DNA from 3 places in the Arthrobacter sp. AK01 genome. Region 2 is predicted to be linked to each of the others. Evidence: predicted binding sites of a transcription regulator. Region 2 holds the regulator's gene; each other region holds the start of a gene.
The links. The regulator LexA, encoded in region 2, represses DNA repair genes until DNA is damaged. The targets are predictions, from matches to a motif close to TCGAACANNTGTTCGA.
Positions count from the first base shown of each region.

Region 1 (3,975 bases), on a different contig from region 2:
GTACCTCGAGATGAACCCGAGCACATCCGGGGACATCCCATTCCACGACATGTCCCACGGCGAGTCATTCCTGGAATTGGCGCTGGACAGATTCAAGGGACACGGATTGTGGGTGCTCGATGAGCCCGAGTCGGCTTTGTCGTTCAGCGGTTGCCTCAGCCTTCTCAGTGTTCTGAAGGACCTGTTGTCCCACGGAGATTCCCAGGTCATCATGTCCACTCACTCACCTCTTCTGGCGGCCCTTCCGGGCGCCCGGATCCTGGAAGTCGGGCCTTGGGGCCTGCGGGCACGCGACTGGGAAGATCTTGATCTTGTTGCTAACTGGCGGTCATTCCTGGACGCACCTCAGAGGTATCTTCGGCACATCTGACGCCACCTCACGTGGCCAACGCGCCGGGAAAGTGACCGGAGAGGTTCGCGAATGGGCGGGGCTTGCCCGATGATGAGGTCTGGTCCGGTGATGGGTCCCGTCCGGTGATGGGTCCCGTCCGGTGAGCGGCGTAGCCTTGGCGGCATGGGGAAACTATTGACAGCAGCACCACGCCTTACATTGGCCTGCGGAGCCCTGATGCTGTTGGGAACGGGGTGCGCATCGCTCGGACAGCCGGCCGCCGGCCTGCCGTCTGCCAGCCTGCCGTCCGCCGGGAGCCCAACCCCGGAAATCCGACCGGAAGTTGTGCTGTGCCAAGGCAACGAAGTTTCGCGTCCGGCGCTGGACAATCCACGACCGGCCAGCGAGCTCGGCCCGGAGGCCGCCCCGGCTCTCGCCGGCCGTGGGGTCTCGGCTTTTGACCCGGTCACCTGGCTGATTGCGCAGGAGAGCAGCGATCGTGTGATGCTCATGAACAAACTCGCAGCTCCCCAGGATCACGGCTACGGCGATGTCCGCGACTACATGTACATCGTCATTTCCACCCACTCCATGGCATCGGAACCAGGTCAACCGGTATGGGCGGTCGTCGAGTCATCGACCTGCACGCCCACGCTGGACCTTGGCGAGCTGAGAGCCGGCGCAGTCACTCTTGATCCCTCGTTGCCGCCGGTCCCTGAGTCCGATCGCGTGGCTCTCCTCGTCACGGAGTTCGACTGCAACTCCGGGAAGAACGCCGAAGGCCGGATTGACGTCGTCAAGCTCGTCGAAACAGAGTCCACGGTCGAGGTCGTCCTGGGGGTGCAGCCCGCCGGGGCGCAGTGGGCCACCTGTCAGGGAAACCCGGCGACGCCCTTCGCTGTCGATCTCGAACGGCCGCTCGGGAACCGTACCATCCTGGACGCCGCCGTCCTGCCCGCGCGCGAGATCACAGCACCAGCCCGGCCGGGAACCGGCGGATAGCTCTATCTGCCTTCCCCGCCCCGGCGGGGACCAGCAGCCATGCCATCTCCGGCCCGCGATTTCACGGTTCCGCGGGTAGGTTTCGGGTGGAGATCGAACAATGTCCGCCAACCGCTGTACACTCAAGTATCGAACATATATTCGAATAAAGGTGTGTTGTGGGCGTGATCGTCGGCCCCCGCGTGATAGATGCGGGCTTTTCCCTGATGTCGGTACTGCTGGCTCCAATCCCGGTGGCGGCAGGGTATCCATCGCCTGCCCAGGACTACTTTGACGGCAGGATCGATCTCAATGAGCACCTGATCAAGGATGTCACCAGCACTTTCGTGGTGAGGGTGACGGGGCAATCCATGGAGGGTGCCGGGATCAGCGACGGGGACGAGTTGATCGTTAACCGGGCGCTGGAGCCCAAGGACGGGTCCGTCGTCGTGGCTGTCCTTGACGGTGAGTTGACCATCAAGAGGCTCCGCGTCACGCCCTCAGGGGTGATCCTCCAGGCGGACAATCCCAAGTACCCGGACATTCGCGTGCCGGCAATGTCTGAGCTGACCATCTGGGGCGTGGCAACCACGTGCCTGCATCACATCTAGCTGTCGCCGCCCCCGCTGATCCCCGAGTTGATCCGTTCTATCTTTGAGTGCACAAACGCGACATATGCACTTGAAGGATGGGTCTACTCCTCGATGGTGTCAGTCCGGGCCGGAACTGCTCGAAATCGCAGCCGTGACACTTCGGATGCTGGCCGAACCGACCCGCCTCAACCTTCTTTGGCAACTCGCCAAACCCCGGCTCATCCAGAAGACCATCAACCACGCCGACCACCAAGTCAGTGGCGAACCCGCCCACGACTAACCCAAGCGGTGTGATCAGCGGCAGGTTGATATCGAACTGGAGCTGATGTTGTGGGCGGAGTTCGGTCGCTGCTGCAACGCGGTTTCTTGTCGGCGGTCGGCGGTACAGTTGATGCATTCGAAGATATATTCGAATGCACGGGGTGTCCTGCGTGATGATTGCGGGCATGCGTGCTAGTGGCGAACGCAAGGAGAATGATGTCCAAGCCAGCTCTCATGCATCAAATGCAAGAGATTGCCCATGTGGATATCAACTGCTTCTATGCGTCGGCGGAGAGGGCCTTCAACCCCGCGCTGGAGGGCAAGCCATTGATTGTGTTGTCCAACAATGACGGTTGCGCCGTGACCAGGTCGCCGGAAGCCAAGAAGCTGGGCATTGGGCTGGGGGAGCCGTGGTTCAAGATCGCCCCACGGGCCAAGGAATGGGGGCTGATAGCGCTCTCCAGCAACTATGAACTGTACGGCGACATCAGCTCCCGGGTCATGGAGCTCCTGGCCCGCTACTCGGCATGGCAGGAGGTCTACTCCATTGACGAGGCGTTTCTCGGAGTCAGGGGACAACCACAGGACTTGCTGGAGCTGGGAAGCACCATCAAGGCAGCCTGCCAACGGCATGTGGGGGTTCCGGTCTGTGTCGGAATCGCCCGCACCAAGACCCTGGCCAAGCTCGCCAACAAATGGGCTAAGCACAATCCAGCCTTCCACGGCGTATGCCGCTGGGACTCGGTCCCCGAAGCCCAACGCGAAGCTCTCATGGCACGGCTGTCCGTCATTGAAATCTGGGGTGTGGCAACGCGGCTTACCAAGCGCCTGAACGCCCTGGGAATCTTCTCAATCCTGGACCTGGTCCACGCCGACCCGATTGCTTTGCGGGACAAGTTCTCGATTGTCATGATGCGAACCGTCCTGGAACTCCAAGGCACGCCCTGTATTCCCATGGAGGAAGAGAGAGTCGGCCGGGACCAACTGATCTTCTCCCGCTCGTTCTCCACACCGATTACGACGACGGACCAGCTGCGGCAGGTGCTCAGCGTCTACGGTCAAATGGCCAGTGCCAGGCTGGCCAAGCACGATCTTCAGGCCAAGCTCCTAACAGCGTTTGCCGCGACGTCCGTCTACAACCCGAACGATAAGTCCTTTCCCACGGTCACCGTGAGGCTGCCCATGCCCACGTCGGACCCCGTGCTCCTCACCAAGGCCGCACACGCGCTGGTCCCCAAAATCCAGGAAGGCGTGAAGTATGCCAAAGCCGGAATCATGGTCACGGACCTCCGTCCCAGCGGCAACCAGAAACCGTTGGAGATCTTCGAGAACCGTCATGAGGAGCGCGGCATCGGCCCCCTGCTGGAGCAAGTCAGCAAGCGGTATGGCCGGGGCTCCATCGGCCTGGGCCACGCCGGCATTAAGGGCGGCCCGGACTGGTCCATGAAACGGGACATGCTCAGCCCCCGCTACACCACCAACTGGGACGAACTTCCCCTGGTGAAGGCGGCGTAGCGGGGCAGGGGACGAGGAAGCGGAGAGCCTACGCCCGCAGCCGGTAACCGCGCTTCACGACGGTCTCCACGAGCTTGCCATCCGGCAGCGAGGACCGCAGCCTGCTGACTGTCATGTCCAGGGCGTGCACGGAGCCACGCAGGTCCAACAGGTCCGAGAGCGCTTCCCTGGACAATACGGCTCCACCCGCGCCGAGCAGGGCCCGCAGCAGCAGGAGGGGGGCCGGTGCAAGGTCCACCACCTCACCGTTGATCCGCAGGCAGCGCCCACGCAGCTCGATCGTTGCGCTCTTGG
Region 1 covers NZ_JAJOHP010000005.1:8,829-12,803, reverse strand. The annotation lists gene LN996_RS02840 (ATP-binding cassette domain-containing protein) at 1-370, shown strand, start outside; gene LN996_RS02835 (hypothetical protein) at 515-1,333, shown strand; gene LN996_RS02830 (LexA family transcriptional regulator) at 1,492-1,923, shown strand; gene LN996_RS02825 (hypothetical protein) at 1,988-2,185, shown strand; gene LN996_RS02820 (Y-family DNA polymerase) at 2,383-3,681, shown strand; gene LN996_RS02815 (uroporphyrinogen-III synthase) at 3,710-3,975, opposite strand, start outside.
Region 1: a site for LexA is predicted at 2,303-2,318, ahead of LN996_RS02820 (Y-family DNA polymerase). Genes of this name have one in related genera too.

Region 2 (3,975 bases):
AACAAACCGACGCTCGTGTCCACCGCCACCTTGGCACTGCAAACCCAGATTGTTGGCCGGGACCTTCCCCGGCTGTTGGAGACCATCAGCCCTGCCCTTGAACGACCCGTCAACGTGGCGCTCGTGAAGGGCAGGGCCAACTACGTCTGCCGCCAGAAGCTGGAAGGTGGGTTCCCCAGCGAAGAGCCGTCCGAGGGGCAGCTGTTTTCCTTAGGCGAGGACACCAGCGTGCCGCACTTCGCGGCATCCATGGGCGGACCGCAGTCACAGCTCGGCAAGGAAGTGGTCCGCCTTCGCGAGTGGGCCGAAAAGACGACCACCGGCGACCGTGACGAACTGATGCCCGGCGTCACGGACCGTGCCTGGCGGCAAGTCTCTGTGACCTCCATGGAGTGCCTCGGCGCGCAGAAGTGTCCGGTGGCTGAAGAGTGCTTCAGTGAGTTGGCGCGGTCCCGCGCGGGTGAGGCCGACGTCGTCGTCACCAACCACGCCATGCTTGCCGTCAGCGCCTTTGAAGGGCTGGCTGTGTTGCCTGAGTATGACGTCGTGGTGGTGGACGAAGCACACGAGCTGCAGGATCGCGTGACCGGCGCGGTCTCGGGCCAGTTGTCTGTGGCCATGGTTCATGCCGCGGCCTCAAGCGCACGCAAGCACACCGCCATCACGGTGGATGCCGTCAACGCTGCGGCGGAGCGCCTGGACATGGCCATCGCAGGGGTGCCCAACGGGTTGCTGGCCAGTGGGCTCAACGACGAACAGCTTGACTGCCTTGACCAGTTACGCGATGCGACCCGCGCGGCGCTCTCAGATTCCAAGACCGACTCTTCCAACGCGGTCGACGGCGGCAGGCAGCTCGCTCGCTCACGGCTCATGCTCATTCTTGAATTGTGCGAGCGGATGCTGGCCGCCAAGGAGAACCGGGAAGTGGTCTGGTTTTCCCGCAACAGCACCTTCGACCCCCAACAGGGTTACTCGCAGCCTGACGAAACGGCACCGGCACTGATCAACATCGCGCCACTCAGCGTCGCGGGACGGCTGCGCGAAGGCCTCTTCGCGGGCCACACCGTGGTGCTCACCTCCGCCACGCTGGCGATTGGCTCTGCCTTCGAACCGGCGGCTGGAGGTCTGGGCCTCATCGGCGACGGCGCCCCGAGCTGGACCGGGATTGATGTTGGATCGCCCTTTGATTACCCCAAACAGGGGGTGCTGTATGTTGCGAAGCACTTGCCCAAGCCGGGGCGTGGGACCTCGCCCGAGGCTCTCGATGAGCTCGAAGACCTCATCCGGGCATCCGGCGGGGGAGCGCTTTGTCTCTTCTCTTCGCGGCGAGCTGCCGAAGAAGCCGCCGACGCCATGCGGCTGCGCCTTGACATGGACATTCTCTGCCAGGGCGAATCCACCATGGCTGCCCTTGTGAAGCAATTCGCAGATGAGCCGGACACTTGCCTGTTTGGCACCATGTCACTCTGGCAGGGCGTCGACGTGCCGGGTGGTTCGTGCCGCCTGGTGGTGATTGACCGCATTCCCTTCCCGCGCCCCGACGATCCCCTGATGACTGCCCGCTCCCGGGCAGTCGCCCAGTCGGGCGGGAATGGCTTCATGGCCGTGTCAGCAACGCATGCCGCCATCCGCTTGGCACAAGGCGCTGGGCGCCTTATCCGTTCAACGGGAGACAAGGGAGTCGTGGCCGTGCTTGACTCACGGCTGTCGACGGAACGCTACGGCGGTTTTCTGAGGGCTGCGCTTCCGCCGTTCTGGGCGACGACGGACAGGGCGGTTGTGCGCGGCGTGCTGGAACGCCTGGGCTCCGCCAAGGCCTCCTAGGTCCAACAATGCCTCGTGGGGCCAACAAAGCCTCCTGGGTGCGGCAAAAGCCGCCCAGGAGGCTTGGGGTACCTACCTAGTGGGCACCTACAGGGAACGCAGAACAGAGACAACCTTGCCCATGATGGTGGCTTGGTCGCCAAGGATTGGCTCGTATTGGGTGTTCTGGGGCAGCAACCACGTGTGGCCATCGCGCTGACGGAACGTCTTGACGGTAGCCTCGTCATCCAGCAGTGCGGCCACGATGTCGCCGTTGATGGCGTCGTTCTGGCGGCGCACAACAACCCAGTCACCGTCGCAGATGGCGGCATCAATCATTGAGTCGCCTGCCACCTTCAGCATGAACAGTTCGCCGTGGCCCACAAGTTGCCTGGGAAGGGGCAAGACGTCTTCCACTGCCTGGTCAGCCAGGATGGGGCCGCCTGCAGCGATCCGGCCCACCAGGGGAACCATGGCAGTATCGCTGGCGCTGGCCAGCTCCGTGACGGCAAGGCCACCCGCGCTGCGCAGCGTCGCAGGGGCTTCGACGCCGGGAATTGGTCCGCCATCCAACGTCAACGGCATCAGGACTTCCATGGCACGGGGACGCTTGGGGTCCCTGCGCAGATAGCCGAGCTTCTCGAGCTGGGAAAGCTGATGCGTGACACTCGACAAACTTGCCAGGCCGACGGTGTCACCGATCTCACGCATGCTTGGCGGATACCCATTGTCATTCACCGAGCGTTGGATGGTCTCCAGAATTTTTTTCTGCCGGACAGTCAGGCTCTTGGGACTCTTTTGAGGCTGTTGGCTCCGCAGGGGTGCCCCGCCGCCTGTGGCTTTCGCTGCCATGTTCGCCAGTGCCTTTCCATTCGCCCCGGAACGATCCAGGGGTGTCGGGTCTGCAAAAAATGTCAGACCCTCCTGTTCCACTGAAACAGTGCTGTTTCTTCACTCAAACGTAGGGCAGGCACAGGCGTTTATCAAACATTTGTTCTAGCGAGTCTCGACACCGTTCGTTGATAAGTGCTAAAAATGTCATAGCAAGGTTCGAATATGTGTTCTATAAACCCGAACCGGATGACGGATGTTCGAACAGAGTGTTCGAACATCCGGGATCGGGGGAGGGGAACACAAAGAATTGGCAGCCATGTACCGGAATCCGGCGCAAGGCAATAGCTCAGAAGGGCTCAGCTCATGTCCGCAATCACTACGTTCGCTGATTTCCGCACTACCCAGGCGCCGACGCGCCTGCGTCTTACCCGCCGGGGTCGGATGGTCTTCTTTGGCATCCCCGCAATGCTGCTGGTGGCTGCGCTGCTGAGCCTGGCCGGTTTCATTACGTCCCCTGCCAAGGCCTCGGACTCGCAGGCGCAGCTCCAGCCGCCGGTCGCGGTGACCGTGACGGTCCAGCCCGGGCAGTCGCTGTGGGGTATCGCCGGCGCAGCTGCTCCGGAGCGCGATCCCAGGGATGTCATCTCCGAGATCATTCAGCTCAACGACCTCCATGGTGGCCGGATCCAGCCCGGGCAGCGTTTGTTCGTCCCGGCAAGCTAGCGCGTTCCACCGTGGCTGGATCCGGTGGCGCGGCGTCACAGTTACTCGGCAGTCCCGGTAGCCCCTTAAACTGTCTTGGTGAGTGACCAGCTTGAGCGACTAGACCGACTACCCCTCCGGACCAACCTGCGTGGACTGAGCCCCTATGGCGCACCGCAGCTTGACGTTCCTATCCTGCTCAATGTCAACGAGAACACTCATGGCGTTCCCGCGGACGTCCAGGCGGCCATCACGGAAGCCGTTGCCGCCGCGGCCACGGGGCTGAACCGCTACCCGGACCGGGAGTTCACTGAACTGCGCGAGTCCTTGGCCGAATACCTTGGCCACGATCTCACCCCGGACAACATTTGGGCCGCCAATGGTTCAAATGAGGTCCTGCAGCAGATCCTCCAAGCATTCGGCGGACCCGGTCGGAAGGCACTCGGATTCCCGCCCACGTATTCGATGTACCCCCTGCTGGCCAGTGGCACGGATACCGAATACGTACGCGGAGTCCGGGCAGAGGATTACGGCTTGGATGCGGCGTCGGCGGCAGCGCAGGTTCGTGAAACAGGAGCCAACATTGTGTTCCTGTGCTCGCCCAACAACCCCACCGGAACAGGCCTGGGCCTGGAA
Region 2 covers NZ_JAJOHP010000010.1:43,098-47,072, forward strand. The annotation lists gene LN996_RS05295 (ATP-dependent DNA helicase) at 1-1,824, shown strand, start outside; gene lexA (transcriptional repressor LexA) at 1,912-2,655, opposite strand; gene LN996_RS05305 (LysM peptidoglycan-binding domain-containing protein) at 3,001-3,360, shown strand; gene LN996_RS05310 (histidinol-phosphate transaminase) at 3,439-3,975, shown strand, end outside.

Region 3 (3,975 bases), on a different contig from region 2:
AGGCACAGCGAAAAGCCCGGAATGTCAGGTGACATCCCGGGCTTTCCGTGCTCCAGACCAGACAAAGCGGGCTGGAGCGTCAGGCTTAGGCGTGCTGGGCTTGCTTGTGAAGGCCGAGCTCTGCTGTGGGTGTCTTTGCGGACTCGCGGGCCGTCATCGCTGAGACGGCTGCGATCACACAGATGACTGCGGTGAAGATGGAGATCTGAACCCATCCGCCGGGCTTGGTTCCGCCCAGCGCGGTGACGATGGCCGGGGCGAAGCCTGCCATGAGGAAGCCGAGCTGCGTGCCGATGGCCAGACCGGAGAAGCGGACCTTGGTGCTGAACATTTCACCGTAGAAGGACGGCCATACTGCGTTTGCTGCGGCGTATCCGAAGGAGAAGAACACCACGGAGACGAGGAACATGAGCGGCACCATGCCCGACTCGAGGGTCAGCAGGAACACCGGAGTCATGATGGCGCTGGCGAAGGCTCCGTAGATGAAGACGGGCTTCCGGCCGATCTTGTCCGCGAGCATGCCGAACAGGGGCTGGGTTCCCAGGGCAACAACGTTTGCTGCGACCACCAGCCAGAGCGTGATGGTGCTGTTGACGCCGGCAACATCCTGGGCGTACTTGATGGCCAGGGTTCCAAAGACAGTGCTGACTGCGGCGATGAAGGCGCAGCAGACCACGCGGAGAACATCGCGCCAGTGCAGCCGCAGGAGATCGGCAACGGGGAGCTTGGAGATCTCATTGTTCTTCTTGGCTTCCGCGAAGGCCGGCGGCTCGTGGAGGGTGCGGCGGATGAAGAAGGCCACCAGGACAACCACTGCGCTGAGCCAGAACGGAATGCGCCAGCCGATGCCGTACTTGATCTCATCCGGCAGTGCCACCACAGGGATGAACACCAGTGCCGCCAGGATTTGGCCACCCTGGGTGCCGGTAAGGGTCCAGGAGGTGAAGAAGGAGCGGCGGTTGTCCGGGGCGTGTTCAAGGGTCATGGAGGAAGCGCCGGCTTGCTCGCCGGCCGCGGAAAGACCTTGGCAAAGACGGGCAAGGACCAGCAGGACGGGCGCCCACCAGCCAATGGTCTTGAAGTCCGGGAGGCAGCCGATGACGAACGTGGCTGCGCCCATCAGGACCAGCGTGAACATCAGGACCTTCTGCCGGCCAATACGGTCGCCGAAGTGACCCAGAATCACGGCGCCGACGGGCCGGGCAACATAGGCGAAGCCGAAGGTTGCGAAGGACATGATGGCCGCGTTGGCGTCGGCCGAGGGGAAGAATACGTGGGGGAAGATCAGGGCCGCGGCAGAACCGAAGATGAAGAAGTCGTAGTACTCGACGGCGCTGCCCAGGAAGCTGGCAAGCGCGGCTTTCTTGGGTGTTCCGGTGGTTGTTTCAGTGCCTGGCGTCGCTGACGGCATTGTTTGGCTCATGGGAGGTTCCTTCTGTGACGACGATGTCGCGGATCTAGCTTCAAAGGGAAGACCAGAACGAGGTGCGGCCGGATCATCCCGAAAGTAACCACATGGTGAGAGCTACTTGTGCAATACAGCAATACTGGCTGTGAGTGGGGTCACTTGTCAAGAGATGTCACCACCATCTAGAAATAGCTCTCACTATGTGAGAGCATCGAGCTATGAGTGTGAAAGAGGACACAAAGACCGACATGGTCGGCAAAGCCCTAAGCCTTTTGGTACTTCTGGGCAATGAACCGCGGGGTGCAAGCGCGGCTGACCTGGCCAGGAGCGCCAGCCTGCCGTTCAGCACCACCTATCGCCTGCTGGGCTCGCTGACGCGCGACGGCTTTGTGGATTACGAGCCTGATGGCCGCCGCTACCACCTGGGATTGCGCGTGTTCCAGCTCGGTCAGAGGGTTTCCAATCATCACGGTTTCGCCGCCACTGCCTTGCCGGTCCTGCAGCGCGTTACCGAGCGCACGCATGAGGCCACCATCCTGTCCGTCCGCGACGGCAACCATCATCTGACGGTCAATAAGGTGGATGGCCCCAAGACCTTCCGCGTCACCAGCGATCCCGGCCATCTGGGTGCACTGCATACGACGTCGGTAGGCAAGGCCATTGTGGCGTTCGAAGAAGAGATCGAGCGGAAGCGCCTCCTGGAGGAGCTGCCCCTGGATCCACTCACGGAACATTCCATCACTGACCGCGACGCGTTCCGGGCGGAGATCGAGCAGGTACGCCGGCAGGGCTACGCGGTGATGGATGAGGAGAACGAGATTGGCATGCGTGCTGTTGCTGTGCCGGTTCTGAACTCCCAGGGCCACGCCTTCGCCTCCGTGGCCGTCGCTGTGCCCGTCTTCCGCCTGACCCTGGAGGAACTCATCGCCCACGTTCCCACTCTGCAGGAGGCTGCGGCGGAACTCGCGGCCCGCCTGCCCCAGCGCTGACCCAACTGAGTCGCAGTTAAAGCCGTTTTAGGGCCTCATAACGCCTTGAGCTGCGACTTGATTGGGTGCGCTCCCAGCAAATGTTCGCGATAAGAACATGCGTGCGGAATATGAACACTTGTAGTAGTCTAAATAACACCCGGTCAGGCGGCGCCCCAGAAAAGCGCAAGAAGCCCGCGGTGCTGAAGTCAAAGGAGCTTTAGGATGAGCAACCGAGCCGAGTCCGTTCTGGTGGGCCTCATAGGCGAAGGCGTCATGCCCTCGCTCACGCCGCCCATGCACGAACGTGAAGCCGATGTGCAGGGCCTTCGCTTGCTGTACCGCCCCATCGACCTGTTGGAACTCGCGTTGCCGGCCACCGCCGTCGGTGATCTCCTGACCGCAGCACAGCGCATGGGCTTCAACGGCCTGAACATCACCCACCCGTGCAAGCAGCTGTTGCTTGGGCACCTTGATGAAATTTCCGACGACGCCCGTCGCCTGGGTGCCGTCAATACGGTCCTCATCCAGGACGGTCGGCTGATCGGCCACAACACGGACTTCTCCGGCTTCGGCGCTGCGCTCGCCACCGGACTGCCGGACGCGAAGCTGGACCGCGTGGTCCAGCTCGGTGCAGGCGGTGCCGGCTCCGCCGTTGCCTATGCGCTCCTCAAGGCCGGCGTCGGCACGCTGGACCTCGTGGACATGGATCCCGCCCGCGCCGCAGAACGTGCCTCCGAACTCGGCGGGCTCTTTCCGGAAGCCACTGTCACGCCGCGGAGCACCAGCGAGCTGAGCCAGGTCATGCCCCTCGCCGACGGCCTGGTGCACTGCACTCCCATCGGCATGGCGGCCCACCCGGGTCTTCCCTTGGACATCGAACTGCTGGAACCGCGCCACTGGGTGGCCGACATCGTCTACCGCCCCATCGAAACGCAACTGGTCCGCGAAGCACGCGCCAAGGGCTGCGATGTCCTGGACGGCGGTCGCATGGCAGTCGGCCAGGCGGCGGATGCCTTCCAGCTCATCACCGGGCGGGAAGCCAACCGCGAACGGATGCGGTCGCACTTCCTGGAACTGATCGCCGTGGAAGACGCCGCGGCCGCGCTGGCCCCCGAGCTGACGAAGGCGGGCCACTGATGCGCACCGGAATCGCCACGGTCTGCCTGTCCGGCACGCTGAAGGAGAAGATGCAGGCCTGCGCGATTGCGGGTTTCGACGGCATCGAGATCTTCGAGCAAGACCTCGTCACGTCCCCGCACAGTCCGGAGGAAGTCCGGAGCATGGCTGCAGATCTTGGCTTGGGCCTTGATCTTTACCAGCCGTTCCGGGATTTCGACGGCGTCACTCCGGACCTGCTGAAGGCCAACCTTCGCCGGGCGGAGGCCAAGTTCAAGCTCATGTCCCGCCTGGGCATGGACACCATCCTGGTGTGCTCCAACGTAGCCACGGCAACAATCGACGACGACGAACTCCGCGCTTCCCAGCTGGCCGAACTCGCCGGGCTGGCCGGGGATCACGGCGTCAAGGTCGCCTACGAAGCGCTGGCCTGGGGCAAGTACGTCAACGACTACGAGCACGCGTACCGCCTGGTGGAAA
Region 3 covers NZ_JAJOHP010000025.1:6,832-10,806, forward strand. The annotation lists gene LN996_RS10625 (MFS transporter) at 86-1,423, opposite strand; gene LN996_RS10630 (IclR family transcriptional regulator) at 1,627-2,397, shown strand; gene LN996_RS10635 (shikimate dehydrogenase) at 2,602-3,516, shown strand; gene LN996_RS10640 (bifunctional sugar phosphate isomerase/epimerase/4-hydroxyphenylpyruvate dioxygenase family protein) at 3,516-3,975, shown strand, end outside.
Region 3: a site for LexA is predicted at 2,489-2,504, ahead of LN996_RS10635 (shikimate dehydrogenase). Genes of this name have one in related genera too.